Regions from separate parts of the Streptomyces sp. NPDC016469 genome, predicted to be linked through region 1. Evidence: riboswitches for the same ligand, from Rfam matches in the RefSeq annotation. Region 1 holds a riboswitch; each other region holds the start of a gene.

Evidence for each region. Region 1 has a riboswitch for cyclic di-AMP ahead of ABZ565_RS07760 (transglycosylase family protein). Riboswitches for the same ligand answer to the same signal wherever they lie in the genome.
Region 2: another riboswitch for cyclic di-AMP. It lies ahead of ABZ565_RS14005 (M23 family metallopeptidase); the one in region 1 lies ahead of ABZ565_RS07760 (transglycosylase family protein).
Region 3: another riboswitch for cyclic di-AMP. It lies ahead of ABZ565_RS17570 (LysM peptidoglycan-binding domain-containing protein); the one in region 1 lies ahead of ABZ565_RS07760 (transglycosylase family protein).
Region 4: another riboswitch for cyclic di-AMP. It lies ahead of ABZ565_RS19525 (M23 family metallopeptidase); the one in region 1 lies ahead of ABZ565_RS07760 (transglycosylase family protein).

The regions. Positions count from the first base shown of each region.
Region 1 is NZ_JBEYCQ010000005.1:226,425-234,035, reverse strand. It holds gene ABZ565_RS07780 (Ppx/GppA phosphatase family protein) at 1-378, opposite strand, end outside; gene ABZ565_RS07775 (DUF501 domain-containing protein) at 392-931, opposite strand; gene ABZ565_RS07770 (septum formation initiator family protein) at 1,002-1,472, opposite strand; gene eno (phosphopyruvate hydratase) at 1,586-2,866, opposite strand; gene ABZ565_RS07760 (transglycosylase family protein) at 3,174-3,890, opposite strand; cyclic di-AMP (ydaO/yuaA leader) riboswitch at 3,895-4,063, opposite strand; gene ABZ565_RS07755 (transglycosylase family protein) at 4,349-5,410, opposite strand; gene ABZ565_RS07750 (cytochrome P450) at 5,517-6,842, opposite strand; gene ABZ565_RS07745 (nucleoside triphosphate pyrophosphohydrolase) at 6,852-7,611, opposite strand, start outside.
Region 2 is NZ_JBEYCQ010000010.1:128,618-136,228, forward strand. It holds gene ABZ565_RS13990 (GNAT family N-acetyltransferase) at 1-842, opposite strand, end outside; gene ABZ565_RS13995 (HPr family phosphocarrier protein) at 1,016-1,297, shown strand; gene ABZ565_RS14000 (GntR family transcriptional regulator) at 1,469-2,173, opposite strand; gene ABZ565_RS14005 (M23 family metallopeptidase) at 2,384-3,223, opposite strand; cyclic di-AMP (ydaO/yuaA leader) riboswitch at 3,237-3,403, opposite strand; gene ABZ565_RS14010 (pitrilysin family protein) at 3,632-5,014, opposite strand; gene ABZ565_RS14015 (pitrilysin family protein) at 5,041-6,411, opposite strand; gene ABZ565_RS14020 (DNA topoisomerase IV subunit A) at 6,722-7,611, shown strand, end outside.
Region 3 is NZ_JBEYCQ010000013.1:192,426-200,036, reverse strand. It holds gene ABZ565_RS17585 (SpoIIE family protein phosphatase) at 1-2,317, opposite strand, end outside; gene ABZ565_RS17580 (antitoxin) at 2,507-2,692, opposite strand; gene ABZ565_RS17575 (esterase) at 2,778-4,304, opposite strand; gene ABZ565_RS17570 (LysM peptidoglycan-binding domain-containing protein) at 4,525-5,391, opposite strand; cyclic di-AMP (ydaO/yuaA leader) riboswitch at 5,395-5,579, opposite strand; gene ABZ565_RS17565 (2,3-dihydro-2,3-dihydroxybenzoate dehydrogenase) at 6,001-6,843, shown strand; gene ABZ565_RS17560 ((2,3-dihydroxybenzoyl)adenylate synthase) at 6,895-7,611, shown strand, end outside.
Region 4 is NZ_JBEYCQ010000016.1:21,948-29,558, reverse strand. It holds gene ABZ565_RS19565 (heavy metal translocating P-type ATPase) at 1-90, shown strand, start outside; gene ABZ565_RS19560 (copper chaperone PCu(A)C) at 87-605, shown strand; gene ABZ565_RS19555 (hypothetical protein) at 742-1,506, shown strand; gene ABZ565_RS19550 (sigma-70 family RNA polymerase sigma factor) at 1,752-2,381, shown strand; gene ABZ565_RS19545 (hypothetical protein) at 2,597-2,830, shown strand; gene ABZ565_RS19540 (SHOCT domain-containing protein) at 2,948-3,352, opposite strand; tRNA gene ABZ565_RS19535 (tRNA-Met) at 3,521-3,594, shown strand; gene ABZ565_RS19530 (PP2C family protein-serine/threonine phosphatase) at 3,767-4,930, shown strand; cyclic di-AMP (ydaO/yuaA leader) riboswitch at 5,142-5,295, shown strand; gene ABZ565_RS19525 (M23 family metallopeptidase) at 5,307-6,476, shown strand; gene ABZ565_RS19520 (aldo/keto reductase) at 6,658-7,602, shown strand.

The DNA.
Region 1 (7,611 bases):
CAGCTCCTTGGTCGCCCCGGCGAACGAGAACGCGGCCTCCTGGTCCCCGCTGATCACCTCCGGCTCGACGCCCAGGATGTCCAGCACCCCGCGCACGAAGTCGTCCCGGTTCTCCGCGTCCCGGGAGGCGGAGGTGGCGACGAAGCGCACCTTCTCGGCGCCGTGCTCCGCGATCACCGCCGCGTAGTCCCGGCAGGCGGCGAACGTGCGCTCCAGCGCCTCCGGGGCGAGCCGGCCGGTCCGGTCGACGCCCTGCCCCAGCCGGACGATCTCCATCCGCCGGGCGTACTCGACGAGCTCCCCGGTGACCGGGTCGGCGTCCGCGACCAGCAGGCGGATCGAATTGGTACCGCAGTCGATGGCGGCCACGCGCGTCATGTCTGCCGCCCCCTCAGCCCTCGTCCGTTCCCTGCTCGCCGCACGGCGACACGCAGGGGCCCTTGCGCCACCACTCCGGGAGCATCGCGATCGCCTCGTCGCCCAGCGGGTTGACACCGGGTCCGGCCGCCAGCGAGTGCCCGACGAGCACGTGCAGGCACTTCACCCGGTCCGGCATGCCGCCCGCGCTCGGGAAGCCCTCCAGGACCTCGATGGCGTCGCGGCGCGCGATGTAGTCCTCGTGCGCCGCCCGGTAGGCCGCCGCGAGCTCGGGCTCCCTGCCCAGGCGCTCGGTCATCTCCTTCATGACCCCGTTCGCCTCCAGCGTGCCGATCGCGGACGCGGCGCGCGGGCACGTCAGGTAGTACGTCGTCGGGAACGGCGTGCCGTCCTCCAGCCGGGGCTGTGTCTCGACCACGTCCGGGTTGCCGCACGGACAGCGGTGCGCGATGGCGCGCAGCCCGCGCGGCGGGCGGCCCAGCTGCTGCTGGAACGCGGCGATGTCCGCCTCGGTGGGGACGGTGGGCTCGGTCTGGGGAGGGGGCGTTTCCATGCCTGCCTAGGGTGCTGATCGGACTGCTCGAACCGCGGGTTCTGCAGAGGTACGGGGATGGGGACGGCCGTCAGCCGCGGTCGGCGCTGTCCACGCCGTCCCACAGGTTGGAGTGCCAGGGCCGGCCCGTCTCGGCCGGCTTCCCGTTGCGCTCCTCGACCGCGTCGGGGTCGACCACGGTGTAGCCGGTCTCCCCGGGAAGAACGTAGTGCAGGTGCTCGCGGGCCAGCCGCTTGATGTACGCGTCGTCCTGGAGCCGGGCCTTCTGGTCCCGCAGCTCCTCGGTGCGCACCTCGGCCTCCCGCGCCTGCCTGCGCTGGTCGGCGATCTCGTCGCGCTGCGACACGTACTGACGCATCGGGTACGCGAGGGCGACGACCAGGGAGCAGACGACCAGGGCCAGGAAGGCGGCCCGGCCGGTGAGCCGGGAGCGGCGGGCCTGACGCCGGTTCTGGGACCGGTAGACGCGGGCGGCGGTCTGCTCACCGAGCAGCCGCAGCCGGGTCGCGGTGGAGAACCGGTCCCGGTCCTTCACGGCCATGTTCCCGCCTCCCCATTACGACGTCCGTCCCCGCACACGGTACGTGACCGGGCGCGGGGACGGACGGAGGCGGGGGCGGTCGCCCTGCCGGGCTGTCAGCCCTGCTGTGTTCGTCAGCCCTTGAAGCGGGGGAACGCCGAGCGGCCCGCGTACACCGCGGCGTCGTCGAGGATCTCCTCGATGCGCAGGAGCTGGTTGTACTTGGCGACGCGGTCCGAGCGGGCCGGGGCACCGGTCTTGATCTGACCGCAGTTCACGGCGACGGCGAGGTCGGCGATGGTGACGTCCTCGGTCTCGCCGGAGCGGTGCGACATCATGCACTTGAAGCCGTTGCGCTGGGCCAGCTCGACGGCGTCCAGGGTCTCGGTCAGCGAACCGATCTGGTTGACCTTGACGAGCAGGGCGTTGGCGGAGCCCTCCTCGATGCCGCGGGCCAGGCGCTCCGGGTTGGTGACGAAGAGGTCGTCGCCGACGATCTGGACCTTGGCGCCCAGCTTGTCGGTGATGACCTTCCAGCCGGCCCAGTCGTCCTCGTACAGCGGGTCCTCGATGGAGACCAGCGGGTACGCGGAGACGAGCTCCTCGTAGTACTCGGTCATCTCGGCGGCCGAGCGGGACTTGCCCTCGAACTCGTACGAGCCGTCCTTGTAGAACTCCGAGGCAGCGACGTCGAGCGCGAGCGCGATGTCCTTGCCCGGGGCGTAACCGGCCTCCTTGATGGCCTCGATGATGAGGTCGAGGGCGGCGCGGTTGGACTCCAGGTTCGGCGCGAAGCCGCCCTCGTCACCGAGGCCGGTGGACAGGCCCTTGGTCTTCAGGACCTTCTTCAGCGTGTGGTAGACCTCGGCGCCCCAGCGCAGCGCCTCGGAGAAGGACTCGGCGCCGATGGGCGCGATCATGAACTCCTGGATGTCCACGTTGGAGTCGGCGTGCGAGCCGCCGTTCAGGATGTTCATCATCGGAACGGGCAGCAGGTGCGCGTTCGGGCCGCCGAGGTAGCGGAACAGCGGGAGGTCGCTGGCCTCGGAGGCGGCGTGGGCGACGGCGAGGGAGACGCCGAGGATGGCGTTGGCGCCGAGCGAGCCCTTGTTCTCCGTGGCGTCCAGGTCGAACATCGCCTGGTCGATGAGGCGCTGCTCGGTGGCGTCGTACCCGACGAGCTCCGGGCCGATCTGCTCGATCACGGCGAGGACGGCCTTCTCGACGCCCTTGCCCTGGTAGCGGTTGGGGTCGCCGTCGCGAAGCTCAATGGCCTCGAACGCGCCGGTGGAGGCGCCGGACGGAACAGCAGCACGACCGGTGCTGCCGTCGTCGAGGCCGACCTCGACCTCGACCGTGGGGTTGCCCCGGGAGTCGAGGATTTCCCGGGCTACGACGACGTCGATGGACGGCACGAGGCATCTCCTTCTGGGATATGACGCTGGTTGTGCAGGGTCACTTTGGCCTTGCGACAAGAGCCTAACCGGCCCGGCCGTCTGCGTCGGCCGACCGCCCGCCCCCTGGGATGAAAAAGGACCCAAGGGCGGGCATACCGGGGCGGAACATCAAATACTTACTGCTCAGTAACTACAACAGTTGAACGATCCACGAGGTGCGGACCCCTTGATGCGGCGTGCCCCGGCCCGGCACACACGGGGGGGAGAGCGCGTGCCGGGCCGGGGCGGCCTGAGCGATCAGCGAGGAGGGACCGCCGTTGCTTCGTTACTTCGTCAGGTGGAGCTGCTGACCCGGGTAGATCAGGTCGGCGTCCTGGACGATGTCCTTGTTCAGCTTGAACAGCCGCTCCCAGCCGCCCTTGACGTGGCGGTCGGCGGCGATCTTGCTCAGCGTGTCGCCGGCGACGACCTTGTACTCGCCGTCACCCTTGGCGACCTTCTTGCCGGTGGGGGTGGTGACCGTCTTCTTCGGGGCGTCCGAGCGGTCGGAGCGGTTGGTGGCCGGGGCCTCGGTGCGCTCGGCCTTCTTCGGGGCGGCCTCCTGCTTGGGAGCGGCCTCCTGCTTGGCGGCACCGGAGCCGGCGTCGACGCCCGGGTCGACGCCGTCGTTGGTCAGGTTGCCGGCACCGGCGCAGGACCAGGCACCCGGGCCCTGCATGTCGAGGAGCTTCTCGGCGGTGGCGATCTGCTGGGACTTGGTGGCCAGGTCGGCGCGGGGCGCGTACTGCGTACCGCCGGCGGCGGCCCAGCTGGACTGGGAGAACTGCAGGCCGCCGTAGTAGCCGTTGCCGGTGTTGATCGACCAGTTGCCGCCGGACTCGCACTGGGCGACGGCGTCCCACGTGGCGACGGAGGCGGCGGAGGCGTTGGTGGCGCCCATCAGCGGCACGGCGACGGCGGCACCGGCGACACCGGCGAGCGTGGCGACACGGACGGCCTTGGAGGGGCGGCGGTGCTTGTTGCCCTTGCGGTTGAGCAGCATCGAGTCTTCTCCTCACCGACGCCTGCGAGGTGAGCTGTCGGGTTCGGGCCAAGTGAGTTGCCCGGCCGCGCTCCTGGCGCGACTTCACCCCTAGCCGGTCCTGACACGTCTCCCGACGACCAGGCCCAGCGCCTACCTGGGTCCCCCGCTCCTGCCTACGGCGCTTTCGCGTCTGTTCCCTTCGACCGACGGCAGGATTCGGCGTGACGGTCGACGGGGCCCGCGGTGCGAGCGGTTCCGACCGTAATCACACTCAACGGTCATATTCAAAGACGGACATACCGGATAATCATCCCGTAAGAGCATCCGATGAACCCTCATTTGCGCAGGTCGGAACGGATGTGGGGGGACCTCCCGGAAAAGAAGTGTCAGTTCACGCAAAGAGACCCATGTCTCACTCGGTCAAAAGTGGGACATGGGCCTCTTAAACCACCCAAACCTCAGAGGGTCCTAACGGCTCATCCGGCGCTCTCGGCGGCCTTCTCCCGGCCCGCGTCAGCCAGGTCCAGATCGAGGTTCTGGCCGGGCAGGATGAGGTCCGGGTCGGAGCCCACCTCGTTCTTGTTCGCCTCGTACAGCTCGGGCCAGCCGCCGGGCAGGTCCTGCGCGTCGGCGATCGCCCAGAGGTTGTCGCCCGGCCGCACGGTGTACGTGCCGTCAGCCGGCCGCGTGGCGCCGTCGCGTGCCTCGCCGTCCCCCCGCGAGGCGTGCCGGCCCGCGTCGCGCCCCTCGGCCGCCCCGGCACCGTCGTCGGCGGCCGGGGCACCCCGGTGCTTGCCGCCCTGCGCCCGGGCGTCGTCCGTCGCGCCGGCGGAGGGGTCCGCCGAGGGGTCGGCCGAGGGCGTGGTGGACGGATCGGCGGACGGGGTGCCGGAGGGGCCGGCGGACGGGTCGGCCGACGGGGAGGCGGACGCCTCGCCCTTGCCGCTCTCCTCCGCGCTCCGGCCCGCGTGCCTGCCGGAGCCCTTGCCGGCCTCCTCGCCCGTGGTGGCCCCATCGGCCGCCTCGTCCGAGGGGGCGGCCGACGAGCCCGAGGAGGCGTCGTCCACCGGGTCGGTGCCGAGACCGGCGTCGAGGCCCGCGTCGGCGCTCCGGGCGGGCTCGTCCGCATCCTCGTCGCCCGGGTCCACGTCCGCCGCGCCCGTGGCCCTGGTGAGCCCGGAGACCACCGCACAGCTCGGCCACGCCGTCGGGCCCTTGGCTGCCAGGACCCGCTCGGCGACCGCGATCTGCTGCGAGCGGCTGGCGAGGTCGGCGCGCTCGGCGTACGCCTCACCGCCGTACGCCTTCCACAGCTCCGGCGTGAACTGGAGACCGCCGTAGGAGCCGTTGCCGAGGTCGGCGCTCCAGCTTCCGCCGCTCTCGCAGTCGGCCACCCGGTCCCAGGTCGAGGAGTCCGCCGCGTGCGCGCTCACCGCGCCGAGCAGCGGGATGGCGATGGCCGAGCCGGTCACGCCTGCGGCGACGACGATGGCGGGTGCCTGACGAGGGCGGCGGTGTCTGCCGTTCGCGGAGCCCATGGGAGATGCCTTCCGTGTGACTGACAAGCGACTGGTGAGTCGAACGGTGAACCTAGCGAAACTCGAACGTGAGTCACAAGTCGATGCAGCGCAGATCACGTGAAAGTCACAGAGCTGACAGAGTGTCACTTTCGTCCACGCGCTCCCCCGGCGTGAAGCGCACCGGCAGGGTGCGCAATCCACGCATGATGAGCCCGCCGCGCCATCGCAAATCGGCTGATTCCCCTGCAAGTCGCAGGTCGGGAAGGCGTGTCAGCAGGGTGGCGAGCGCCGCCTGTCCCTCCAGCCGGGCGAGCGGAGCTCCCAGACAGTAATGGATGCCGTGGCCGTAGCCGAGGTGCTGATTGTCGCTCCGCGACAGGTCCAGTGTGTCCGGTCCGGCGAACCGCTCGGGGTCCCGGTCGGCCGCCGCGAGCACCACGAGCACCGGATCGCCCTCCTCGACGCGCTGCCCTCCGATGGCGAGCGGCTCGGTGGCGAACCTCCAGGTGGCGAGCTCTACCGGACCGTCGTAGCGCAGCAGTTCCTCGATCCCGGTGGCCAGCAGCCCGGTGTCGCCCGTCGCCAGCGAGCGTTGCAGCCGATCGCGCTCGGCGGGGTGGTTCAGCAGCGTGTGGACGCCGTTGCCGATCAGGTTGACGGTCGTTTCGAAGCCGGCGAACAAAAGGATGAAGGCCATCGCCGCGGCCTCGTTCTCGGTCAGGTGCTCGCCGTGGTCGCTCGCCCGGATCAGCCCGGAGATCAGGTCGTCGCCCAGATCCTCGCGCTTGCGGTGGATCAGTTCGAGCAGATAGGCCCGCATCTTCTTCACGGACCGGGCAACGCCGCCGCGCGGCCCGCCGCCGTGCCGGATCATCATGCCCGCCCAGTCGCGGAAGTCGTCCTGGTCCTCGCGGGGCACGCCGAGCAGGTCGCAGATCGCGTAGATGGGGAGCGGGAAGGCGAACTCGTGGATCAGGTCGGCCTCGCCCTTCTCCACGAACCCGTCGATGAGACGGTCCGTCAGCTCCTGCACCCGCGGCGTGAACTGCGCGATGCGCCGGGGAGTGAACGCTTTGGAGACCAGACGGCGCAGCCGGGTGTGGTCGGGCGGGTCGATGTTGAGCAGGTGCGTCATCAGCTCGGCCTTGCGCTCCCCGGGGATGCCGGTCTTCCCCTTGGCGTGCGCGGGCTCGGCGTGGTGCGCCGGGTTCTTGGACAGCCGGGAGTCTGCGAGGGCCTGCCGGGCGTCCGCGTACCGGGTGACGAGCCATGCCTCGACCCCGCTGGGCAGCGTGGTGCGGTGCACGGGACTGTGCTCGCGCAGCCAGGCGTACGCGGGGTACGGATCGGTGGCGAACTCCCACGTGAAGAGCTCGGGCGCGGGGGCGGACGAGGTGTGGGCGGGGCAGCCGGCGGGTACGGACGCGGCTTCGGCGGGGCTGTCGTTCACTCCCCGACGTTATCCGGTGCCCTCCGCCGTCCGGATCGCGTCCCGGTACGCGCGTCCCGCGGCGCGCAGCGCGGCCTCCGGGTCGACGCCCTCCTCCTGGGCCCGTACGGCGAGGGCGAGGAGGCGGTAGCCGATGTCGTCGCCCTCGGGGAGGGGGACGTCGAGTCCGGCGGTACGGGCCCGGCTCGCGAGCTTCGCGGCGAGCGCGAGGGCGGGCTGGCCGAGCGGTACCCCGTCGGTGACCGACGCACGCTGCTTCTCGATCGCCTTGGTGCGCAGCCAGTGGGCGCGACTGTCCTCCGGGACCTCGGCGGTCTCGTCGCCGAAGACGTGCGGGTGGCGGTGGATCAGCTTCTCGATGAGCGTGCCGGCCACGTCGTCCACGGAGAACGGCTCCTCACCGCTGCCCGGGAGGCCTTCCTCCGCGATGCGCGCGTGGAAGACGACCTGGAGCAGTACGTCCCCCAGCTCCTCGCGCAGTTCCTCGCGGTCGCCGTCCTCGATCGCCTCGACCAGCTCGTACGCCTCCTCGATGGCGTACTTGGCGAGGCCCTTGTGGGTCTTCTGCGAGGTCCACGGGCACTCGACGCGGATGCGGTCCATGACCTGGACGAGGTCGAGGAGCCGGGCGCCCGGCAGGTCGTACGAGCCGGGCAGCAGCTCCAGGTCGGGCATCCGCAGCCGCCCGGAGCCGGCCAGCCGGGCCAGGCCGTCGGTGAGCGGCTGGTTGCCCGCGCCGCCGGTGAGGACGACCACCGTCCGGCCGCCC
Region 2 (7,611 bases), on a different contig from region 1:
ACCGCGAGGTCGACCGGCTCGCCGATCTCGCCCAGGGAGCGGTGCGCGGGGACCCCGTCGATGGTGTCCTGTCCGGCGGAGAATGCGCTGTTCACCGCGTGGACGCGGCCGGTGAAGCCCGCGCCGAGCAGGTTGCGCAGGACGGTGCGGCCGACACCGCCGGGGGTGCGGCCGACGCCGATGACGGCGACGGAGCCGGGGGCGAGCAGCCGCTGCACGGACTTGGCCTCGGCGCGCTGTTCGCGGGCGCGCTGGACGGCGAGGGATTCGGCGGTGGGTTCGAGGTCCAGGGTGAGGTGGACGGAACCGTCCTCGAAGCTGCGCTGCTGGGTGTAACCGGCGTCCCGGAACACCTTGATCATCTTGGTGTTGGCGGGCAGCACTTCAGCCGCGAAGCGCCGGATGCCGCGTTCGCGGGCGACAGCCGCGATGTGTTCGAGCAGGGTGGAGGCCACTCCCCGGCCCTGGTGGGCGTCCTGGACGAGGAAGGCGACCTCGGCCTCGTCGGCGGGGGCCGAGGCGGGGCGGCCGGTCGCGTCGATCCGGTCGTAGCGGACGGTGGCGATGAACTCGCCGCCCACGGTGACGGCCAGGCCCACCCTGTCGACGTAGTCGTGATGGGTGAAGCGGTGGACGTCCTTGGCCGAGAGCCGGGGGTAGGGCGCGAAGAAGCGGTAGTACTTCGACTCGTCCGAAACCTGCTCGTAGAAGCTGACCAGCCGCTCGGCGTCGTCCGTGGTGATCGGCCTGATCCGCGCGGTGCCGCCGTCGCGGAGCACCACGTCCGCCTCCCAGTGATCGGGGTAGGCGTGATGCGGACTCTGCTCCGGAGAGGGCTGCATGGGGAAAGCCTACGGCTGTCGCACGGGTCGCGGGGGTGCCGGGGCCGGGGCAGTCTGAGGTCTCCGGACGACCGTGGGCGCGGCGCCCGGGAGGGCCCGCGGGTCTGCCCGGAGCATCGCGCACCACATGAGACACTGGTCTAGACAACCGCTGATTCTTGAAGGGCAGAACCATGGCTGAGCGCCGCGTAAACGTCGGTTGGGCCGAGGGCCTGCACGCCCGCCCCGCTTCCATCTTCGTCCGTGCCGCTACGGCCTCCGGCGTCCCCGTCACCATCGCCAAGGCGGACGGCAACCCGGTGAACGCGGCCTCCATGCTCGCGGTGCTCGGTCTCGGCGCCCAGGGCGGCGAGGAGATCGTGCTCGCGTCCGACGCGGACAACGCCGAGGCCGCCCTGGACCGCCTGGCGAAGCTGGTCGCCGAGGGCCTCGAGGAGCTCCCGGAGACCGTCTGAACCCGAGCGGCCGACACCGCCGGAATTCTTACGTGAAAGCCGCGGCCCCCTGCATGGGGCGCCGCGGCTTTTGCGTGCGCGTGGCCGAAGCCATGACGGCCGGAAAGAAAAGGCGGCGCTACACGTTTCCGGCTTTTGCACGCCTCTTTCTTTATTCGTACGCGCCCTTTGTTAATTCCGGCCGCTCGCGGTGTTTACGGCACGTTGCGAAGTCCTCACATGGCCGGCCCTGGGCACGGTGGTGGCGCGGGCGGTGCGGCGGAGCCGGTGCACGGCGCCATGGCGTTCGGCCAGCTGCGCGGCCAGGGCCCTCGCCCGCTCCGCGTCCCGGCGTGCCACGGCGTCCACAAGGGCCCCGTGCTCGGCCCAGGCTTCGGCCGGGCGGGCCGGCTGGTCGACCGCGTACATCCAGGCGATCTTGTGGCGGAGCTGGGTGAGGAGGGCGATGAGACCGGGGCTGCCGGATGCCTGGGCCAGGGTCTCGTGGAACCAGCCGGCCAGGGAGCGCAGGTCCTCGCCCTCGTCGCGGCGGGCCCGCTCCTGACCGAGCCTGACCAGGCCGCGCAACACCTTGAGGTGGGCCTCCGTCCGGCGCTGGGCCGCGCGGGCGGCGCTCAGCGGTTCCAGCAGCATGCGGACTTCCAGGAGGTCGGCGGCCTCCTGCTCCGACGGCTCGGCGACGCAGGCTCCGGCGTGTCTGCGGGTGACGACGAAGCCCTCCGACTCCAGGGTGCGCAGCGCTTCCCGTACGGGGACGCGGGACACCCCGTAACGCCGTGCGAGCACCTCCTCGGTGAGCCGGCTGCCGCGTTCGAAGACACCGGAGACGATGTCGTCACGGATTGCCGTGCATACCGAATGCGCCGGAACACGCATGTCCGAACCTCCGCCTCAATCCCCGCGAACAGCGGCCGATCGACACCTCTGGCGCGACTCTATTGCAATGCGCTCGCATTTCCGATGCCGGGCGGGAATTCATGAATATCTTTTGGCCGCGGTCGAGCGGCGGAAGGTGTGCGGGGAGGCGCGGGCACGGCGATGGCCCCGGCGGGATGCCGGGGCCATCGGTGTGGGGCTTCAGCCCGGTCAGACGCTGACGCCGTGAGCGCGCAGATAGGCGACCGGGTCCATGTCGGAGCCGTAGGAAGGGGTGGTCCGGGCCTCGAAGTGGAGGTGCGGGCCCGTGGAGTTGCCGGTCGAGCCGGAGAGCCCGATCTGCTGACCGGCCGCGACGCTCTGGCCGACGGAGACCCCGATCGAGGAGAGGTGGCCGTACTGGGTGTACGTGCCGTCCGTCATCCGGAGCACGATGTTGTTGCCGTACGCCCCGCCCCAGCCGGCCTCCACGACGGTGCCGGCGCCGACGGCGACGACCGAGCTGCCGGAGGCGGCGTGGAAGTCGATGCCGGAGTGGCTGCCGGACGACCAGAGCGAGCCGCTGGACTTGTAGCCGGTGGTCACGTACGAGCCGGCGACGGGCAGCCGGTAGGACGAGCCCAGCGCGGTGCGGGCGGTGGAGCGGCCGGCGCGGGCGGACGCCTCGCGGGTGGCCTTGGCCTTCGCCTTGGCCGCTTCCTTGGCCTTGGCGGCCTTCTCGGCGGCCTTCTTCTTCGCGGCCTCGGCCTTCTTCTTGGCCGCCGCCTTCGCCTTGGCCGCAGCCTTCTTCTCGGCGGCCTCGGCCTGGTGGTGCTGCACCGCGGCCTGGGCGTCGATCCGGTCGGCCAGGGTGGTCTCGATGGCGAGCAGCTGGGAGAGGCCGGTCTCGGTGGCGGCGGGGGCCGTCCCGGCGTCGGCGGCGAGGGCCGGTGAGGCCAGGGAGCCGATGACACCGCCGGCGGCGAGCGTGGCGACGCCGACGGCCTTGGCGCCGGCGCGCGTCAGGCGGCTCGGGGCACGGTGCTTCCCGGTGGCACGGGTGAACGCCATGGGGTGGCTGGTCCTTTCCTTCCTTCTCGCCTACCGGGTTAGCTGACGGGTTCGGAGCAGGAAGGTCTCCTACGGACGCCTCACCCCTGACGGAGCGCGGACATCCGATTCACCCCAGGGACTGCGTGGGTCCCCGGCTCCCCAGGCTCGCGCCTGACGGGGACTCGGCGATGGCTGCCCGGTACGTCACGGATGCGCGTACGAGTGGCGGACAGCGGACCCGACGCTAAGCGGACGGACTTCCCGCCACCAAACGGACAAGGGGTTTTGTAGCGCATCCCACAGGGGGCGCCGCCCCCTTGGCGAACAAAAGGCGCAGAAGGATTGAAAGTGACCACGCGTGTAGAGGGCTCCGGCGCGACCGCGCGCCGGAGCCCCCTACGCCCGCTCAGCGGGCTGAGCGACAGATCAGCCGGTGACGACCGAGACCTCTCCGATGCCGAGCGCCCTGACCGGCTCCTCGATGCGCGAGGCGTCACCGACCAGGACCGTGACCAGCCGGTCCACCGGGAAGGCGCTGACCACGGCCGCGGTCGCCTCCACCGTGCCGGTCTCGGCGAGCCGGGCGTACAGCGTCGCCTGGTAGTCGTCCGGGAGGTGCTGTTCCACCTGATCGGCGAGGGTGCTCGCGACGGAGGCCGCCGTCTCGAACTTCAGGGGCGCGACGCCCACCAGATTCTGCACGGCCGTCTCGCGCTCGGCGTCCGTCAGTCCCTCGGCGGCCAGCGTCCGCAGCACCTTCCAGAGATCGTCCAGCGCCGGTCCGGTGGACTCGGTGTCCACGGAACCGCTGATGGCCAGCATCGCGGCACCCGCCGCCCCCGAGGCGGAGTCGGCGGCGCCGGAGCGGAGCACCTGGGCGAAGGCACGCACGCCGTAGGTGTACCCCTTCTCCTCGCGCAGCACCCGGTCGAGCCGGGAGGTCAGCGTGCCGCCCAGGCAGTAGGTGCCGAGGACCTGGGCGGGCCAGACACTGTCGTGGCGGTCGGCGCCGATGCGGCCGATCAGCAGCTGCGTCTGCACCGCGCCGGGGCGGTCCACGATGATCACGCGGCCCGTGTCGTCGGCCGTGATCGGCGGGACCGGGCGGGGTTCGGAGGCGTTCCCGGACCAGTCGCCGAGGGTTTCGGCGAGCAGTGCGTCCAGGTCGATGCCGGTGAGGTCGCCGACGACCACGGCGGTCGCGGTGGACGGGCGGATGTGCGCGTCGTAGAAGGCCCGCACGGCGGCGGCGTCGATCCGCTCGATGGTCTCCTCGGTGCCCAGGCGCGGGCGCGACATGCGGGTCGTGGCCGGGAACAGCTCCTTGGAGAGCTGCTTGGCCGCGCGGCGGGCCGGGTTGGCATGCTCGTGCGGGATCTCGTCCAGCCGGTTGCGCACCAGGCGCTCGATCTCGCTGTCGGCGAAGGCCGGCGCCCGCAGCGCCTCGGCGACCAGGCCGAGCGCCTTGGCCAGACGGGAGGCCGGGACCTCCAGGGAGACCCGGACACCGGGATGGTCGGCGTGGGCGTCGAGGGTGGCGCCGCACCGCTCCAGCTCGGCGGCGAACTCCTCGGCGCTCCGCTTGTCGGTGCCCTCGGACAGGGCGCGCGACATGATCGTGGCCACGCCGTCCAGACCCTCGGGCTCGGCATCCAGGGGGGCGGCGAGGAAGATCTCGACGGCGACGACCTGCTGGCCGGGGCGGTGACAGCGCAGGACGGTGAGGCCGTTGGGCAGGGAACCCCGCTCGGGCGCGGGGAAGGCCCAGGGCCGGGCCACCCCGGGGGCGGGCTGGGGGTGGAACTGCATCGAAACTTCAGTCGCGGCAGCGTCGGTCACTGGTCCGCCCCTTCGTGCGCGTCGGTGTCGGTGGCGGCGTCGGCCTCTTCGGCGGCCTCGGCGGGCTCGACCGGTTCGTAGACCAGGACCGCCCGGTTGTCGGGCCGCAGCTGCGCCTGCGCGGCGGCCTTGACCTCCTCGGCGGTGACATCGAGGACCCGGTTCACGGCGGACAGCGCGAGCTGCGGGTCGCCGAACAGCACGGCATACCGGCACAGTTCGTCGGCGCGGCCCGCGACCGTACCGAGGCGGTCCAGCCATTCGCGCTCCAACTGGGCCTGGGCGCGCTCCATCTCCTCGGCCGTGGGGCCGTGCTCGGCGAACCGGGCCAGCTCCTCGTCGACCGCGGCCTCGATCTCCGCCACCTCCACGCCGCCGGACGTCTTGACGTCGAGCCAGCCCAGGGAGGGCGCGCCGGCGAGCCGGAGCAGTCCGAAACCGGCGGCCACGGCCGTACGGTCGCGTCGGACCAGGCGGTTGTGCAGCCGGGACGACTCCCCGCCGCCGAGCACGGTCAGGGCGAGGTCCGCGGCGTCGCACTCGCGGGTGCCGTCGTGGGGCAGCCGGTACGCGGCCATCAGGGCGCGCGCCGGCACCTCCTCGCGTACCTCCTCCCGCAGCTGACCGCCCATGACCGTGGGCAGCGAGCCGTCGCGCGGCGGCTGCTTGCCGTCATGGGAGGGGATGGAGCCGAAGTACTTCTCGATCCAGGCGAGGGTCTGCTCGGGGTCGATGTCGCCGACGACCGACAGCACCGCGTTGTTCGGCGCGTAGTACGTACGGAAAAAGGCGCGGGCGTCCTCCAGGGTCGCCGCGTCCAGGTCGGCCATGGAGCCGATCGGGGTGTGGTGGTACGGGTGGCCCTCGGGGTAGGCCAGCGCGGTCAGCCGCTCGAACGCGGTGCCGTACGGGACGTTGTCGTAGCGCTGGCGGCGCTCGTTCTTGACGACGTCACGCTGGTTCTCCATGGACTCCTCGTCGAGCGCGGCGAGCAGAGAGCCCATCCGGTCGGCCTCGAGCCACAGGGCCAGCTCCAGCTGGTGCGTGGGCATCGTCTCGAAGTAGTTGGTCCGCTCGAAACTGGTCGTCCCGTTGAGCGAGCCGCCGGCGCCCTGCACCAGCTCGAAGTGTCCGTTCCCCTTGACCTGGCCGGAGCCCTGGAACATCAGGTGCTCGAAGAGGTGCGCCAGGCCCGTACGGCCCTTGACCTCGTGGCGGGAGCCGACGTCGTACCAGAGGCACACCGCCGCGACCGGGGTCAGATGGTCCTCGGAGAGCACCACGCGCAGGCCGTTGGCCAGACGGTGCTCGGTCGCTGTCAAGCCGCCGGAGCCGGCCTGGGCTGTGGCCGTGTGACCCATGGGCATGTACGTCCCTTCGATCGCGCTACTGGATGTCCATATGAAGAAGCCGCTGCGGGAGGCTGCTTCGAAGGTTGCTTCAAGACACCCGCCACTGTATGCAAGCGAACCGGCACCTGCCGAAGTTCCCGTGCGGCGAAGCTGCGAGCGAAATTCCCCGGAAGGTGGTCCTCCGCCGTCTCGGGACGGACTGCGCGGGCCCTTTGGGACGGGTCGAGGTCGGGGTTGTCAGTGCGGCGGTCCACAATGGACCGCGTCAGAACCTGAGGGAACCTGAGGTTGCCCGCTCGAAATCCGTGAAGGAGTCGCAGCAGCGATGGCCCGCCGCAGCACGAAGACCCCGCCGCCGGTCGACTTCGAGGAGAAGATCCTCGACATCGACGTCGTCGACGAAATGCAGGGCTCCTTCCTCGAGTACGCGTACTCGGTGATCTACTCACGGGCCCTGCCGGACGCCCGTGACGGCATGAAGCCGGTGCACCGCCGCATCGTGTACCAGATGAACGAGATGGGTCTGCGCCCGGACCGCGGCTTCGTGAAGTGCGCCCGGGTCGTCGGCGAGGTCATGGGCAAGCTGCACCCGCACGGCGACGCGTCGATCTACGACGCGCTGGTGCGCATGGCCCAGCCGTTCTCCATGCGCCTCCCCCTCGTCGACGGACACGGGAACTTCGGCTCCCTGGGCAACGACGACCCGCCGGCCGCCATGCGCTACACCGAGTGCCGGATGGCCGACGCGACCTCGCTGATGACGGAGTCGATCGACGAGGAGACGGTCGCCTTCCAGTCGAACTACGACGGTCAGGAGCAGGAGCCGGTCGTCCTCCCGGCGGCCTACCCCAATCTCCTGGTCAACGGCACGACCGGGATCGCGGTCGGCATGGCGACCAACATGCCGCCGCACAACCTGGGCGAGGTCATCGCCGCGGCCCGGCATCTGATCAAGCATCCGGGCGCGGACCTGGAGACGCTGATGCGGTTCGTCCCCGGTCCCGACCTGCCGACGGGCGGGCGGATCGTGGGCCTCGGCGGCATCAAGGACGCCTACGCCAACGGCCGCGGCTCGTTCAAGATCCGTGCCACGGTCGCCGTGGAGAACGTCACGCCGCGCCGCAAGGGCCTCGTCGTCACCGAACTGCCCTTCACCGTGGGCCCCGAGAAGGTCATCTCCAAGATCAAGGACCTGGTCTCGGCGAAGAAGCTCCA
Region 3 (7,611 bases), on a different contig from region 1:
CGATGTCGGTGCCCGCCTGCTCGACCAGGCCGTCGGTGTACAGGGCGAGCGTGGCGCCGGGGTCGAGGTGCAGTTCGGTGACGGGGTAGACGGCCTCGGCGTCGATGCCCAGGACGATGCCGCCGGGGAGCTCCATGACCTCGGCGGTGCCGTCGGGCCGGCGCAGGACGGGCTGGGGGTGCCCGGCGCGCACGGCGTGCGTCCGGCCGGTGGCCGGATCGGTCACGATGTAGCAGCAGCTCGCGAACTGGCCGGTGTCCAGGTCGATGAGCAGGCGGTTGGTGCCGCTCATGACCTCCTGGGGGTCGTGGCCGCTGAGCGCGAAGGCCCGTACGGCGCTGCGGAGCTGGCCCATGGTCGCGGCGGCGGCCACGCCGTGCCCCTGCACGTCCCCGATGACGAGGGCGAGGCGGCCGTGGGTCTCGATCACGTCGTACCAGTCGCCGCCGACGTCCATGCCCTGGGTGCCGGCGAGGTAGCGGCCCTGGGTGTCGATGCCGCGGACGGCGGGCAGCCGGTGCGGCAGCAGGGCGTCCTGGAGGCCGCGGGCGAGGGCGGCCTCGGTGTCGTAGCGCTGGGCCCGCTGCAGGGCCTGGGCGATGAGTCCGGCCAGGGCGGTCAGGACCGTACGCTCCTCCGGGCTGAAGCCGCGCGGCTGGTCGAAGCCGAGGATGCAGGAGCCGACGAGCCGCCCGGAGGCGATGAGCGGGAGGAAGGCGCGGGCGCCGACGTCCGTGTCCATGGGGATGCCCGGGTAGGCGGCGGCCAGGCGCTGCATCGACTCGAAGAAGATGGGGCGCCCGGTGGTGAGCGTCTCCACGCCGGGGATGCGGGCGTCCAGGCCGACCGCGTCGAACCGGTCGAGGAAGCCGTGCGGGAAGCCGGTCTCCCACTCCAGGTAGAGGTGGCCCTCCTTGAGCAGATAGATCGCCAGTTGCCGGCCGCCGAAGGCCGGAAGCAGCTCATCGGTGACCACGCGGGAGACCTGGCGGGCGGTGACGGCCTCGGTGAGCGCGATGGCGAGGGCGACCGGCCGGTAGAGGGCGGCGGACCGGTCGGCCGGCGAGCCGAGCCCCAGTCCGGGCGTGACGACGGAGTCCGGGGCGTAGGCGGGCTTCTCGGCGGGCGTGAGGACGGCGGTCAGGCCGTCGTGTCCCGGGTACAGGGAGACGGAGAGCCAGGGGGGCGGGTCGCGGCGGGCGAGGAAGTGGACCGGCGCGTCGGAGATCATCGCGGCCCGGTAGTGGTCCTCGTACGCCGGGTTCGCGAACCAGGGCAGCACCTCCCAGAGCACCCGGCCGACCAGGGCGGCACGGGGCCGGCCGAGCATCTCCTCGGCGAGCGGGTTGACGTAGGTGATCCGGCCGAAGCGGTCGAGCGAGAAGATGCCGCGCGGCAGCCGGTCGGCGGCCTCGGCGACGACCGGGCCGATGCCCAGGTCCACCAGGAAGCCGGTCAGGTGCCCGCCCGGCCCCTCGTCGTCCCGCCGGCGCCCGGAGACCTCCAGCAGATGGGAGCGCCCGTCCGGGCCGCGCAGCCGCATCCGGCGCACGACGGGGCCGCCGGAGCCCGCCGCCTGCCGGGCCAGCGCCCAGAGGCCGTAGACGTCCTCCGGTGCGAGCCGGGCGGCCAGGGCCTCGATGGTGCCGGCGAAGCGCCCGGCTCCGGTGCCGAGGATCGCGGAGAGGTCGTCGTCCGCCTCGACGGCACCGGTGGCGAGGTTCCAGTCGAAGCGGCCGATGCGCACGGGCGGCGACGTCCTGGCGGGCAGCTGTACGGGGAGCGGCTCGCCCTCCCACTCCGGCCGGGTGCCCGCCTCCGCGAGGGCGGCCAGTTCGGTGCCCAGGCCGTGGGCGATGCGCTGGAGCCGGTCCCGGTCGGCGGCGGGCACCGGGTCGTCGCCGGTCGCGGCGCGCAGGACCACGAGGACGCCGACCGGTTCGCGGCGGCGCGCCACCGGCACGTACAGGGAGCCGAAGGGGAACGGCAGTCCGGCCATCAGCTGCGGGAAGCGCCGCATGGCGTCCTCCGCGTCGGCGAGGTAGACCGGGCTGCCGGTGCGGAACGCCTCGGCGACCGGGAACGGCCGGTTCACGTGCATCCGCCACCAGGGGCGGAACAGGGGGCCGGGGAGCCCGGCGAGGACGGCCAGCCTGAGCAGGCCGGGGGTGCGCGAGGGGAGGTAGACCCCGCCGGCTTGGCCGCCGACCGCCTCGATGGCGTGCACGACGGACTGGGCGAGCACCAGGGACAGGTCGCCCGGCGCCCGGCCGTTCTCCGGTCCTGCGGGCGGGCCGTCGCTCGGGCCGAACGGCATCCGCCCGGCCGCGCCGTGCCAGGTCACACAGCCAGGATGCGCCCGGGCGGGCGGTGCGGCACGTCGGAGGCGCCCCCGGCACGGGCGGCCGAGGGGGCACGACGCGCAGGAGCGGTGGACGCCACGGCTGTGGCGTCCACCGCTCCCTCACAGCCCGCGCGAGCGCTCCCTCACGGCCCGTGCGAGCGCTTACCGGCCCTCGTCCGGCGGTCGGTCACCGAACTGGTCATTGAGCTTCTGCTGGGCCGAGTCGACCTGACCGCCGTACTTGCCGCCGGTCTTCTTGTCGACGTAGTCGCCGCCCTTCTCGACTCCCTGGCGGGCCTGGTCCGGATGCCCCTTGATCATGCCCTTGATCTTGTCGAGCATGCTCATGACTGACCTCCTAGAGACGCTGACCGTTCCAGCATCCACGCCCCGCCGTGCCCTCGCATTCCGGGACGGGCGGGTACGGGCGGTCCTACTCGTCGATCGCCTCGCCGAGGTGGGCGTGCGTCCGGGGCGCGCCGAGCGATCCGCCGTCGAAGGTCCACGATCCGGTGGCGGTCACGCCTCCCTGGCCAGCGGGCAGCACCCACACGACCCCGTTGAACACGTCCTCGCCGGGGGCGGCGGCCAGCAGGCCGAACCGTCCGTCGCCGTCGGGGTCGATCAGGCGCACCTGGCCGCCCCAGTGGTCGTTGGTCTCGGGCACACCGAGCACTTCCCCGGAGTCCTGGTCCCAGGAGCGGACCCCGGACACCGTCAGACCGCCGGCCGCGCCGCGCAGCACCCACACGGCTCCCGCGTCGCCCCGGGACAGGTCCGGGTCCGGCGCGCCGATGTCCTCCAGCGGGGCGCCGATGGCCACGTCCGCGTAACCGTCGCCGTCGGTGTCGGCCACCGACAGGTCGCTGCCCCAGCCGTCGCCCTGCTCGGAGACGCCGGGCACGCCCGGGGAGTCCTGCGTCCACCAGACGGGTTCGGTGCCGGGTCCGGCGGCGCCGACGACGGGGCCGTCGCCGGCGCTGCCGTAGTAGACGCCGACCACACCGCCGTCCAGGGCGCCCCCGCCGGTGGTGTCGGGGCGGCTCGGCGTCCCGGTGACGAGGTCGTCGTAGCCGTCGCCGTTGATGTCACCGGAGGCGACGACGGGGCCGCCGCGGAGGGAGCGCTCGAAGCGGAGCCCCTGGACCTGTCCGGAGAAGCAGGCGGACCAGCCCTCCCCCGGGTTCGTGCCCGTGGTCGTCCCGGAGACGACGAGGTCGGCCAGGCCGTTGCCGTCGTAGTCGCCCGTGGTCAGCGACTTCGGGTCGATCTCGTGTCCGGGTTCGGCCGGGATCACGTTCTCGCGCTGGGCGGGCGCGAGAGGCGCGGCGTCCTTCTTCAGCAGGGCGGGTTCGTAGCGGAAGAGGATGAGGTCGTACCGGTCGGTGACGGCCAGTTCGTCGCCGGGGACGTCGGGGCTGAAGTGGGCCGCCGCGAGCGCGCTGCCGAATCTCGCCGACGCGCGGGGCTCGGCGGCCTGGAGCCAGTCGCTGTCGGCCCCGGTGAGCCCCTGCGGCGACCCCCACAGCACGACGGCACCCCCCGCGTCGCCCACGGGCTCGATGTCCTCGCCCGGGACGCCGACGACCGCGTCGTCGTAGCCGTCGCCGTTCAGGTCACCGGTGGCGACGGACTGGCCGAAGGCGTCGCCCGTCTCGGCGGCGCCCCGCACCCCGGCGGTGTTCTGGCTGAAGACGGCGGAGGGGCTGGTGCCCAGGCCGCTGCGGGAGCCGTACTGGACGGTGACGAACCCTGCGCCCTGCTTGCTGTCGATCGTGGCCCCCGGCGCGCCGATGAGCACGTCGTCGTAGCCGTCGCCGTTGAAGTCGGTGTTGCGGTCCTTCGCCTGCGTGGCGCCGGGCGCGGACGGGCCGGCATAGGCGGAGGGCGCGGCGATGGCCGCGCCCGTCAGCAGGAGGATCGAGGCCGCGAGAACGGCGGCCGGACGGTGCGTACGCACAAGTGGCTCCTTGGATCAAGGATGGCCGGGCGGATCCGGGGGGTGCCGGGAAGAGCCCGCTGTCTTCCTGGACGCCCTGTTCGACACCTCTTGTGGCCCAAGGGTTGTACGGATTTCTCGCAACAAGAGCGGTACAGCACGTGAAAGGGGTGGAAAGAAGCGCTTCCGCTTCTTTCCACCCCTGCTCACGGCCCTGCCCCGAGCCCGGGGCGGGTGTGTATCAGTACGCGCCGAAGACGTTGTCCATCGAGCCGTACGTGGCGGCGGCGTAGTTGCACGCGGCCGTGATGTTGGCGACCGGGTCGTAGATGTCCATCGACGTACCGGGCACGTGGTAGGCGTCGAAGGTGGGCTGGATCACCTGGAGCAGGCCCTTGGAGGGCGTGCCGTTGACGGCGTTGACGTCCCAGTTGTTGATCGCCATCGGGTTGCCCGAGGACTCGCGCATGATGTTGCGGTAGATGCCGTCGTAGCTGCCGGGGATGCCCTGCTGCGCCATGATGGCCAGGGATTCCTTGATCCAGCCGTCGAGGTCGTCGGTGTACGCGACGGCCGTCTGGGTCTCGGCGGGCTTCTCGGCGGCGACCGGGACGACGGTGCGCTCGGAGCGGTCGGCGCGGTCGGCGCTCTCCGCCCGGGGGGCGGTGTCGCCGTTCTTCTCGGCGGTCTCCGCCTTGAATACGCTCTTCTCCGCGGCCTTCGGGGCGGCGGCCTCGGACTTGGCGCCGATGGAGAGCTTCAGACCCGGGTGAATGAGGTCGGGGTTGCTGCCGACAGCACTGCGGTTGTCCTTGTACAGCCGCTCCCAGCCGCCACTGAGGGAATACCCCTGGGCGATCTTGTAAAGCGAATCGCCGGACACCACGGAATAGGTGGTGGGGGCGGCCTTGCGCACGGCAATTTCCTTGCCGGCGACGGAAGTCGGGGCCGCTGCCTTTTCGGCGACGACGCTCTTGGCGGGGGCGGCGGAGGCCGATCCGGCCGCGATCAGGGGGAGCGCGAGAACGGCTCCGCCCGCGCTGACGGCGATGAAACCGCGGGTCAGGGACGCGGACTTGGCACGACGGTGCTTACCCGGGATGGGCATGGCGTATTTCCTCTCCGTCGCCTGCGAGGTGAGCTGTCGGGTTCGGACTGGAGATGTCCGGTCGCGCATGGCGACTTCACCCCTAGCCGCTCCGGATTCCGGACCGGCGGCAAACCTGGGTCCCCCGCTCCTGCCGTACGTGAGTGGTCGGGTTACCGGACGGCGGCAGGATTCGGCGTTCCATCCGGATTGATGACGGGACCGTAAGCGAGAAACGACGGCCGGAACAAGCCCGGAATTGCTGATCACAATTGTTTTGCAAGATCAATCAAAGGAAATGCTCATGATCGCCCGCGCCGAGGGAAGGCAAATTTCTTGGCACGACTGGGAACCGGGAGATCGGATTGCGCGTCAGAAACGGCCGACGTGACGCTGCCCACTGAAATCAGAATGTGCGCATGCGTCCGTTTTGAGTGCATCTGACAGCATCAAATCCACCCTAAACGCCCTCAATTGACTTCTTGCCCTTACAGGACAAAAGGGGCATCGCGCAGCGTGCGGGCGGGTCGTGACGCCGGTTCCGACCCCCTGGCTCGCGTGATCACTCTATGGTTAGGCTTACCTAAGTGTTGCCGTCCCCGTTCGCCGTCACAGGGAGACCCCAGGACCATGGCGCCGCATTCCGCCCCTTCTTCCCGTCGTCCCCCCGTCCCCGCCCCCGCCGACCGGGAACTCACCGGCCGGCTGGCCCTCGTGACGGGAGCCGGACGCGGCATAGGCGAGGCGGTCGTGCGGGCCCTCGTCGCACGCGGCTGCCGGGTCCTGGCGACCGACGCGGCCCCGGAGGGCGTCGACGCCCTCGCCCGGGAGTACGAAGGGAGCGTCGTCGCCCGGGCGCTGGACGTCACGGACGCCGCGGCCGTCGAGGCCCTGGTCGCCGAGGCCGAGGACACGCTCGGCGCCCTCGACATCGCGGTCAACGTGGCCGGGATACTGCGGTGTTCACCCGTCACCGAGCTGACCGACGAGGACTGGCGGGCGACGTTCGCCGTCAACACCGACGGGGTGTTCCACGTCTCGCGGTCCGCCGCCCGCCGGATGGCGGACCGGGGCGCGGGCAGCATCGTCACCGTCGCGTCCAACGCCGCCGGCATCCCCCGCACGACCATGGCGGCGTACGCCGCGTCGAAGGCCGCGGCCGTCATGTTCACCAAGTGCCTCGGTCTGGAACTGGCTCCCCGGGGCGTCCGCTGCAACACCGTCTCGCCCGGCTCCACGCTCACCGACATGCAGCGCGGGATGTGGCCCTCCGATGAGGCCCACGACGAAGGCCCCGCCGCTCAGCGCGTCATAGCCGGGGACCTGGCGAGCTACCGCACGGGCATCCCGCTCGGCCGGATCGCCGAACCGGCCGACATCGCCGAGGCGGTCGCCTTCCTGGTGTCCGACCGGGCCCGCCACATCACCCTGCACGACCTGTACGTCGACGGCGGCGCCACCCTGCGCGCCTGACCCGTCCGCCCGGCGCCCCGAAAACGGCCCTCCCCCTGGAGACCTGGAACGATGACTGCCTCACCGTACGAAGACGCCCCGACCTGGCCCGCCGAGTTCGCCGCCCGCTACCGCGCGGCCGGGCACTGGCGCGGCGAGACCTTCACCGGCATGCTGCGCGAGCGGGCCGAGGCCCATGGCGACCGGGTCGCGCTGATCGACCCCGCGCCCGAGCGCCGCGCCTGGACGTACCGGGAGCTGGACGAGCGCGCGGCCCGGCTGGCGGCCGGCTTCCGGGCGCGCGGTATAGCCAAGGGCGACCGGGTCGTCGTCCAACTGCCCAACATCGCCGAGTTCGCGGAGGTCGTCTTCGCCCTCTTCCGGATCGGCGCGCTCCCCGTGTACGCGCTGCCCGCCCACCGTCAGACGGAGATCGGCTACTTCTGCTCCTTCGCCGAGGCCGTCGCCTACGTCATCCCGGACCGGCACGCCGGCTTCGACCACCGGGCGCTGGCCACCGCCGTACGGGAGCAGGCGCCCACCCTGAAGCACGTGTTCGTCGTCGGCGACCCGGGCGAGCACACCGCCCTGTCCGACGTGCCGTGCGAAGCGGCCCGGGAGCCGGACATCGGGCCCGAGCCGCACGACCTGGCATTCCTCCAGCTGTCGGGCGGGACCACAGGGGTCCCCAAGCTCATCCCCCGTACGCACGACGACTACATCTACTCGCTGCGCGGCTCCAACGAGATCTGCGGCGTCGACGCGGACACCCGCTTCCTCGTGGTTCTG
Region 4 (7,611 bases), on a different contig from region 1:
CTCGGCAGCCTCCGCCTGCGCCACTGGCAGCCCGCTCCGGCAGCCGCCGCGCTGCGGCGGCGCCCCACCTCGCGGGTGGCCCTCCGATGACTCTTCCCACCTCGCGCCTGCGCACGTCGCTCACCGCCGTCGGCGCTCCCGTCCTCGCCTGCGGCCTCGCGCTCGGGGGCCTCGGTGCCTGGACGACGAGTGGACGCGCCGGCAGCCCGCCTCGCGTGGCCGTCGCCGGGGCATACGTCTACCAGTCGTTCGGACTCACACCGGAGACGGCCGCGTTCTTCGCGCTCACCAACGACGGCGGCGCCTCCGACCGGCTCGTGCGCGTCACCTCGCCCGACACCACCGAGCCGCCCGAGCTGAGCGAACACCGTATGACGTCCGCCAACGGCGCCTACCGGCAGCCCGTTGACTCGGTGCTCGTCCCGGCGCGGGAGGGGCTCACCATGAACCCGCACGGCAACGATGTGACCGTGCGGCCGAAGACCCCGTGGCAGTCCGGTGACGTCGTGTCGTTCACCCTCCACTTCGCGCACGGAAGGCCCTTGCGGGTCCAGGCCGCGGTGGTGAGGCCGGGAACCGGGAAGAACCGCCTGCCGCGCCCCTGACGCCATGTCCCGCACCACGGCCCGCGCATGCGGCATATGCCGAAATCCGGTTCCGGAAGTTACGTGTCCGGCATGGGCGGCAAGCCGGACACCCTCCCATGTCGCGCGGCCCTTCGCGATGGGAGGATGAGGCGCCATGGAGGCCGGACCGGTCGGACGTGCGGTGAGGGCGGCGATGTTCGCTATCGTCTCCGTCACCCTTGCCGCGACCGGGCACGTCCTGATGTCCGAGGCTCCGCTTCCCTTCTGGGTACTGGCCGTGGGATTTCTCGGACTCGCCGTCCCCGGCTGGTGGTTCGCCGCACGCGAGCGCGGCCCTTGGCTCGTCACCGCCCTCGCCGTCGCGACCCAGGGCATGCTGCACAAGGCGTTCGCCGCCGCGCAGTCCGCGCCGGGCACAGCCGGCGACACCCCTGCCCGGGCCGGCACCGGCGGGGACCAGGCACCTGCCGCGGCCATGAGCGGCATGGACCAGGTGGCGGGTATCCATCACGCGCCCCTGGGCGACGCGATGGCCGGCCTGCACCACATGGCCGGCATGGATCACATGGCCGGCATGGGGCATGCCTCCGCCACGGGGGCGACGAGTGTGGGCTCGATGGCCCATGCGGGCCACGACATGGGCGGAATGTCCTCGACGGGGATGCTGGCCGCGCACGTCCTGGCCGCGCTCATCTGCGGCGTCTGGCTCGCCCGAGGCGAACGCGCCGCCTTTCAGGTCCTGCGCGCCGTCGCGGGCCGGTTGCTCGCTCCGCTCCAGCCCGTGCGCACGGCACCCTTGCCGGCTCCGCGCCGCCGTCTGCGGCCCCGCCGGGGCCTGAGCGACGGGCCGATGCCGGGGCTGCGGTGCGCCCGTGCGCGAGACCGGCGGGGGCCGCCCGGGACGGCCGTCGCGTTCTGAGGACGCGGCAGGCATTCCGGAGGACGTAGACCCTGGCTCGTGACCGGTCGCCGACCGGCCCCCAGGCGTACCCGCACGCAGCGGAAGTCCTCCGGCCCACCCGGCCCTCATGGGCCCGGGTGCCCCATTCACCGGAATCCCGGGCCGGTCCCGTACGCGTCGCCACCTGCCGCAGCCGCAGCGTGCGCCCGTGCGGTGACCGGACGCCCGGGCACCGGACCGATCCGTGAAGGACATCCCTGGCGATGAACACCACCCTGCCCATCCCGCGCGCGCCGCAGCTCCCCTCCGTCCCACGCGACAGAACGGCCGAGGACGCCATCGCGACCGCCTGGGCGCTGGCGGCCCGTAGGGGGGACCGTCAGGCCGCCGAGGCCTTCATCCGGTGCCTGCACCGCGATGTCGTGCGCTACGTCGCCCACCTGTCCGCCGACCCGCAGTCGGCCGAGGACCTCGCACAGGACACGTTCCTGCGAGCGTTGCGTACGCTGCACCGCTTCGAGGGCCGTTCCTCGGCCCGCACCTGGCTCCTGGCCATCGCCCGCCGTGCCGTCATCGACGACTTCCGCCGGGCCGCGGCGCGCCCGCTCCTCGCCGACACCGACGACTGGCGCACGACCGTCGAACGCGCCCAGCCGATCGGCCTGCCCGGCTTCGAGGACGGGGTGGCGCTCCGGCAACTCCTGTCAGCGCTTCCCCACGACCGCCGGCAGGCGTTCGTCCTCACGCAGTTGCTCGGGCTCTCCTACGCCGAAACCGCCCAAGTGACCGGTTGTCCGGTCGGCACCGTCCGCTCCCGGGTGGCCCGCGCCCGTACCGCCCTGACCGCGCAACTGGAAGGCGGTGAACCGGAGGCGATCGCACGGACCGCCTGACGTGTGTGCCGGGGCCTTCCCTGTCCGGGCCGGCCCCGGCACCACGGGTGCGAAGGCGCACCCCCTCCGGTAGTCGGATCCGAACTGTCCGCGGTTCCCCCGTTACGCGGAGAGATGACACGGGTGCCCCGTCTGTCTGTCCGCGCCCGTGCGCGGGTATGTCCGCCCTGTCCAAGGCCGCCGCGGAGAAGGCGGCCCCGACGGAAGGTGCACGGATGTCATCCCACCAGCAGGCTCCCGACCTCAGCTCCCTCGAACCCCTCGCCACGTTCTGCGGGAACTGCGACTGCGGCTGCCCCCAGCTCTACGTCGACCCCTCCGCGAGCGAGGACCGCCGTGTCGTCATCACCGACGACTTCGGCCAGCACGTCCAGATGAGCGCGACCCAGTTCGCCGACCTCGTCAACGAAGCGAAGGAGGGCCGGCTCGACACAGTGGCCTCCGCCTGAGCCCTGAGCGATGTCGACCGAACGTTCCGGCACGGCCCGGGGCCTTCTGCTCTGCCCGGACGCGCGCCGGTGCCGGTGCCGCCCGTCCGGAGGGGCGGCACCGGCACCGGGGGTGCGTCAGACCAGGAGCCTCGACTTCGCCCGCTGGTACTCGTCCTCGGTGATCGCGCCCCGGTCCTTGAGATCGGCGAGCTTCGACAGGCCCTCGACGTGGCCGCCCTTCTGGCTGCCGCCCTCCGTGCCCGCCGCGTCCCTGATGTACGCCTTGAAGGCGGCGTCGCGCTCCTTGGCCTCCTGGACGTCGCGCCTGCCCATGGACTTGCCGCGGGCGATCACGTAGACCAGCACGCCCAGGTAGGGCAGTACCAGCGCCAGGATCAGCCAGCCGGCCTTGGCCCAGCCACTCAGGTCGTCGCTGCGGAAGATGTCCATGATGACCCGGAAGAGGAGGAAGAGCCACATGATCCAGAGGAAGAACCAGAGCATCGTCCAGAACAGGTTGAGCAGGGGATAGTCGTCCATCGTCCACTCCCGGGTCAGCGTCGGACCGGCTGAATCTGGAAACAGTCATATCACCACATTCACCCCATCGCCCATCGGTGCGGCACGAGGGGAGGCGGGTGCGCGGGCCGAGGCGCCCGGGCCGTGGTCATGAGAGCTCCGGACATGACGTAGAGTTGGGTTTACCGACGCGGGGTGGAGCAGCTCGGTAGCTCGCTGGGCTCATAACCCAGAGGTCGCAGGTTCAAATCCTGTCCCCGCTACTGAAGGATCAGGCCCGGCACGCAAGCAGCGTGCCGGGCCTGATGCGTTGTCGGCGCACTCGTTTCGCCCCTTCGGCGGCCGAGGACTCGCCCGGTGGCCGGGCGGACGCGAGGCTGGGGGAGGTGCGCGGTACCGTCCGCGGCCGTGGCAGCACCGGGCAGGAGACCGCAGGTGGGGAAGTGGGAACGACGGTGGCTCGGGCCGGACGGCGCGGTGAGCCGCCGGTTCGTCCGGGTGCTGCCGGTGGCGATGATCGTCGCCGGGGTGGTGTTCGACGTTTTCACGCCGCCCTCCTATACGGCCATCCCGATGTTCGCGGCCGCCCCGCTGATCGCCGCGCCCTTCTTCGATATGGGCACCACGATCCGGATCGGGATCGCCTCGGTGCTCGCCGTCGCCGGAATCCGGCTCTACACCGGCGACCTGGTCGAGGTGGTCTCGTTCATCGAGATGGTCACCGTGCTCACGGTCGCCGTGCAGGCGTGTGTGATCAACCGGGTCGTGCGGCGCGGCAGCGACCAGCTGGCGTCCGCCCGGATCATCGCCGAGACGGCCATGCGGGCCGTGCTGCCCGCGCCGCCCGAACGGCTCGGCGGACTCCAGGTGGCCGCGCGGTACGAGGCGGCGCAGGCGGACGAGTTCGTCGGGGGCGACCTCTTCGCGGCCGCTGACACCCCGTACGGCGTACGGCTGGTGCTGGGGGACGTGCGCGGGAAGGGGCTGGAGGCGGTCGGCGCGGTCGCGGTGGTGATCGGGGCGTTCCGGGAGGCGGCGGAGCAGGAGAAGTCGCTGGAGGGCGTGGCGCAGCGGCTGGAGCGCGCGCTGGCGCGTGAGTCGGTACGGCGGAGCAACCTGGACGCGTTCGAGGGGTTCGTGACCGCCGTGCTCGCGGAGATCCCGCCGGGCGCGCAGCGCGTACGGATGGTGAACCGCGGCCATCCGGACCCGCTGCTGCTGCACGGGGACGGCGTGGTGGAGGCGCTGACTCCCACGGAGCCCGCACTTCCGCTGGGCATGGACCTGGGGGTGCGGCCGGACCGCTCGGACGACTGGGAGCTGCCGGCCGGGGGGACGCTGCTGTTCTACACGGACGGCCTGTCGGAGGCCCGGAACGCCGACGGCGTCTTCTACGACCCGGCGGAGCGGCTGCGCGGGCGCCTCTTCCCGGGTCCCGAGGAGCTGTTGTCCGCGCTGACCGACGACGTACGGCTGCACACGGGGGGCGAGTCGACCGACGACATGGCGTTGCTCGCGGTGGCCCGGCCGGGGAAGGGGCAGCCGGACCGGCGCAGGACGGTGAAGATCGTCAAGCGGGGTACCACGCTGCGTGACTGAGGGGCGCCGCTCCGCATAACATTTGACGCAACGTCAGAAAACGCGTAGTGGCTGAACCTGGATCAACTCGCCCGATTCCACCCGGTTGTGTCCCGTAAAGTCCAGGCCAAGTGCGTGAACGATCAGTGGGAACAGCTTGGAATCGGACCCGTCTGTCTATTAACGTTCGATAACGCAGCGCGGTTGTCCCAGCCGTCGTCAGGGACGGCGCCGCGCGCGTGCGCCGAATTCCGCAAGGGAACCGGGGAACCACCTACATGGGGTGAATCGGGCATCTTCGTCTTCACAAGAGGCGGAGGGACCCGTAGGAGACCTTCCTGCTCCGAACCCGTCAGCTAACCCGGTAGGCGAGAAGGAAGGAAAGGAGTGCGCCCGCGTGGCGTCCAACAAGCCTGCCCCCGAATCACCTTCCCGGTTCGTGCCCGAGTACGGCGCCGACTTCGCGTCCGGCCCCGGCACCGCGTACTTCCCGGAACAGGGAAGCGACTCCATGACCGATCGGGGCAACGGCTTCGGCACCGGCGCCGGTTTCGGCAGCGGTTTCCGCGCCGACGATGCCGACTCCGAGCGGGCCTGGGAGGAATGGAACCCCACCGAGGAGTCCGTCCGTCCCGTCCGTGGCAAGCACCGTGTCGCCAAGCAGCGCAATGGTCTGGCCCGTAGCTCCACCGTCCTCGGCGTCGGTGTCATCGCGGCCGTCGGCGCGGGGGGCATGGCCACCGCGCAGAGCAAACCGCCGGTCTCCATCTCTCTTCCCGATTCCATCGCGGACAATCTTCCCGACGCCAAGTCCCTTCCTGGCGTGGGTGCGTTGTTCTCCGGCGAGAGCGAGGCCGAAACCCCCGCCGCCGCCCCCGCCACCGCCCCGCTGACCACCGCAGGCATCACCACCGCCGAGGCCGAGCAGGGCACCACGGACGCCGGCGAGGCGCTGCGCGCCCGCATCCTCCAGCAGGCCGAGCAGCAGCAGGGCGCCGCCGACGCCGAGGCGAAGGCAGCCGAGGAGAAGGCCGCTGCCGAGAAGGCGGCCGCCGAGGCGAAGAAGCAGCAGGACGAGGCCGAGGCCAAGGCCGCCGCCGAGAAGAAGAAGGCGGCGGAGGAGGCGAAGAAGAAGGCCGAGGCCCTGCGCCTGGCCAAGCTCGCCGCCGGCTACGCCATCCCCACCTCCTCGTACACGATCACCTCGACGTTCGGCGAGGCCGGCTCGATGTGGTCCTCCGGCTACCACACGGGCCTCGACTTCGCGGCCCCGACCGGTACCCCGATCAAGGCCATCCACACCGGCACCGTCAAGTCGGCCGGCTGGTCCGGCGCCTACGGCTACCGCACGGTGCTGGAGCTGGAGGACGGCACCGAGCTGTGGTTCTGCCACCAGTCCTCGATCGGCGTCACGGTCGGCCAGAAGGTCACCACCGGCGACACCATCGGCCGGGTCGGCGCGACCGGAAACGTCACCGGCCCGCACCTCCACCTTGAGGTCCACACCCCGGACGGCACCGGCATCGACCCGATGGCCTGGCTGCGCGCCCGCGGTCTGACCGTCTGAGGTCCGTTTCCCCCGAAGCCCCGGCCCTTCCCGGTACGCGGCCCTCCGAACCCCGGCAGCCCTGACGCACACCCCCGACGCCAGGGCTGCCGGTCCGCGTGACCGCGGTCAGAGCACGTTCGTCCGGGCCAGGCCGGATGTATGCGGAATAGCGGGGTCTCCGGAAACCGTTGTTCCACCTATGACTTCACTGCGCAATCTCGGCCCGTCCGGCCTCCAGGTCTTCCCCCTCTGCCTCGGTGGAAACGTCTTCGGCTGGACCGCGGACGAGGACCGGTCCTTCGCCGTCCTGGACGCGTACGCGGCGGCCGGCGGCAACTTCGTGGACACCGCCGACGCCTACTCGCACTGGGTTCCCGGCAACGAGGGCGGTGAGTCGGAGACGGTCATCGGCAAGTGGCTCGCGTCGCGCGGCAACCGGTCCGAGGTCGTGGTGGCCACCAAGGTCGGTGCCCTCCCCGGCTACAAGGGCCTTTCGGCGCCCACGATCAAGTCCGCCGCCGAGGAGTCGCTGCGCCGCCTCGGCACGGACCACATCGACCTGTACTACACGCACTTCGATGACGAGACCGTCCCGGTCGAGGAGATCATCACCGCCCTCGACGAGCTGGTGAAGGAGGGCAAGGTCCGCGAGATCGCCGCCTCCAACATCAGCCCCGCCCGGCTGCGCGCCTCCCTCGCATTCTCCGAACGCGAGGGCCTGGCCCGCTATGTGGCGCTGCAGCCGCACTACAACCTCGTCTCGCGGGACACCTACGAGGGCGAGCTCCAGGACACCGCCGCCGACGCCGGGCTCGCGGCCGTTCCGTACTACGCGCTGGCCTCCGGCTTCCTCACCGGCAAGTACCGCCCGGGGACGACCGTGGACAGCGCCCGCGCCGGGAGCGCGGCCGGTCACCTGGAGTCGGAGCGCGGCCGACGGGTGCTCGCCGCGCTCGACACGGTGGCGCGGGACCGGGGCGCCGAGATCGCGACGGTGGCCCTGGCCTGGCTCGCCTCCCGCCCGACGGTCGCCGCGCCGATCGCCTCCGCCCGCACGGTCGACCAGCTGCCCGCCCTGCTGGCGGTCGCCGGTCTCCGGCTGACGGACGAGGAGCTGTCGACGCTGACGGCAGCCTCGGCGTAGGACGCGTTC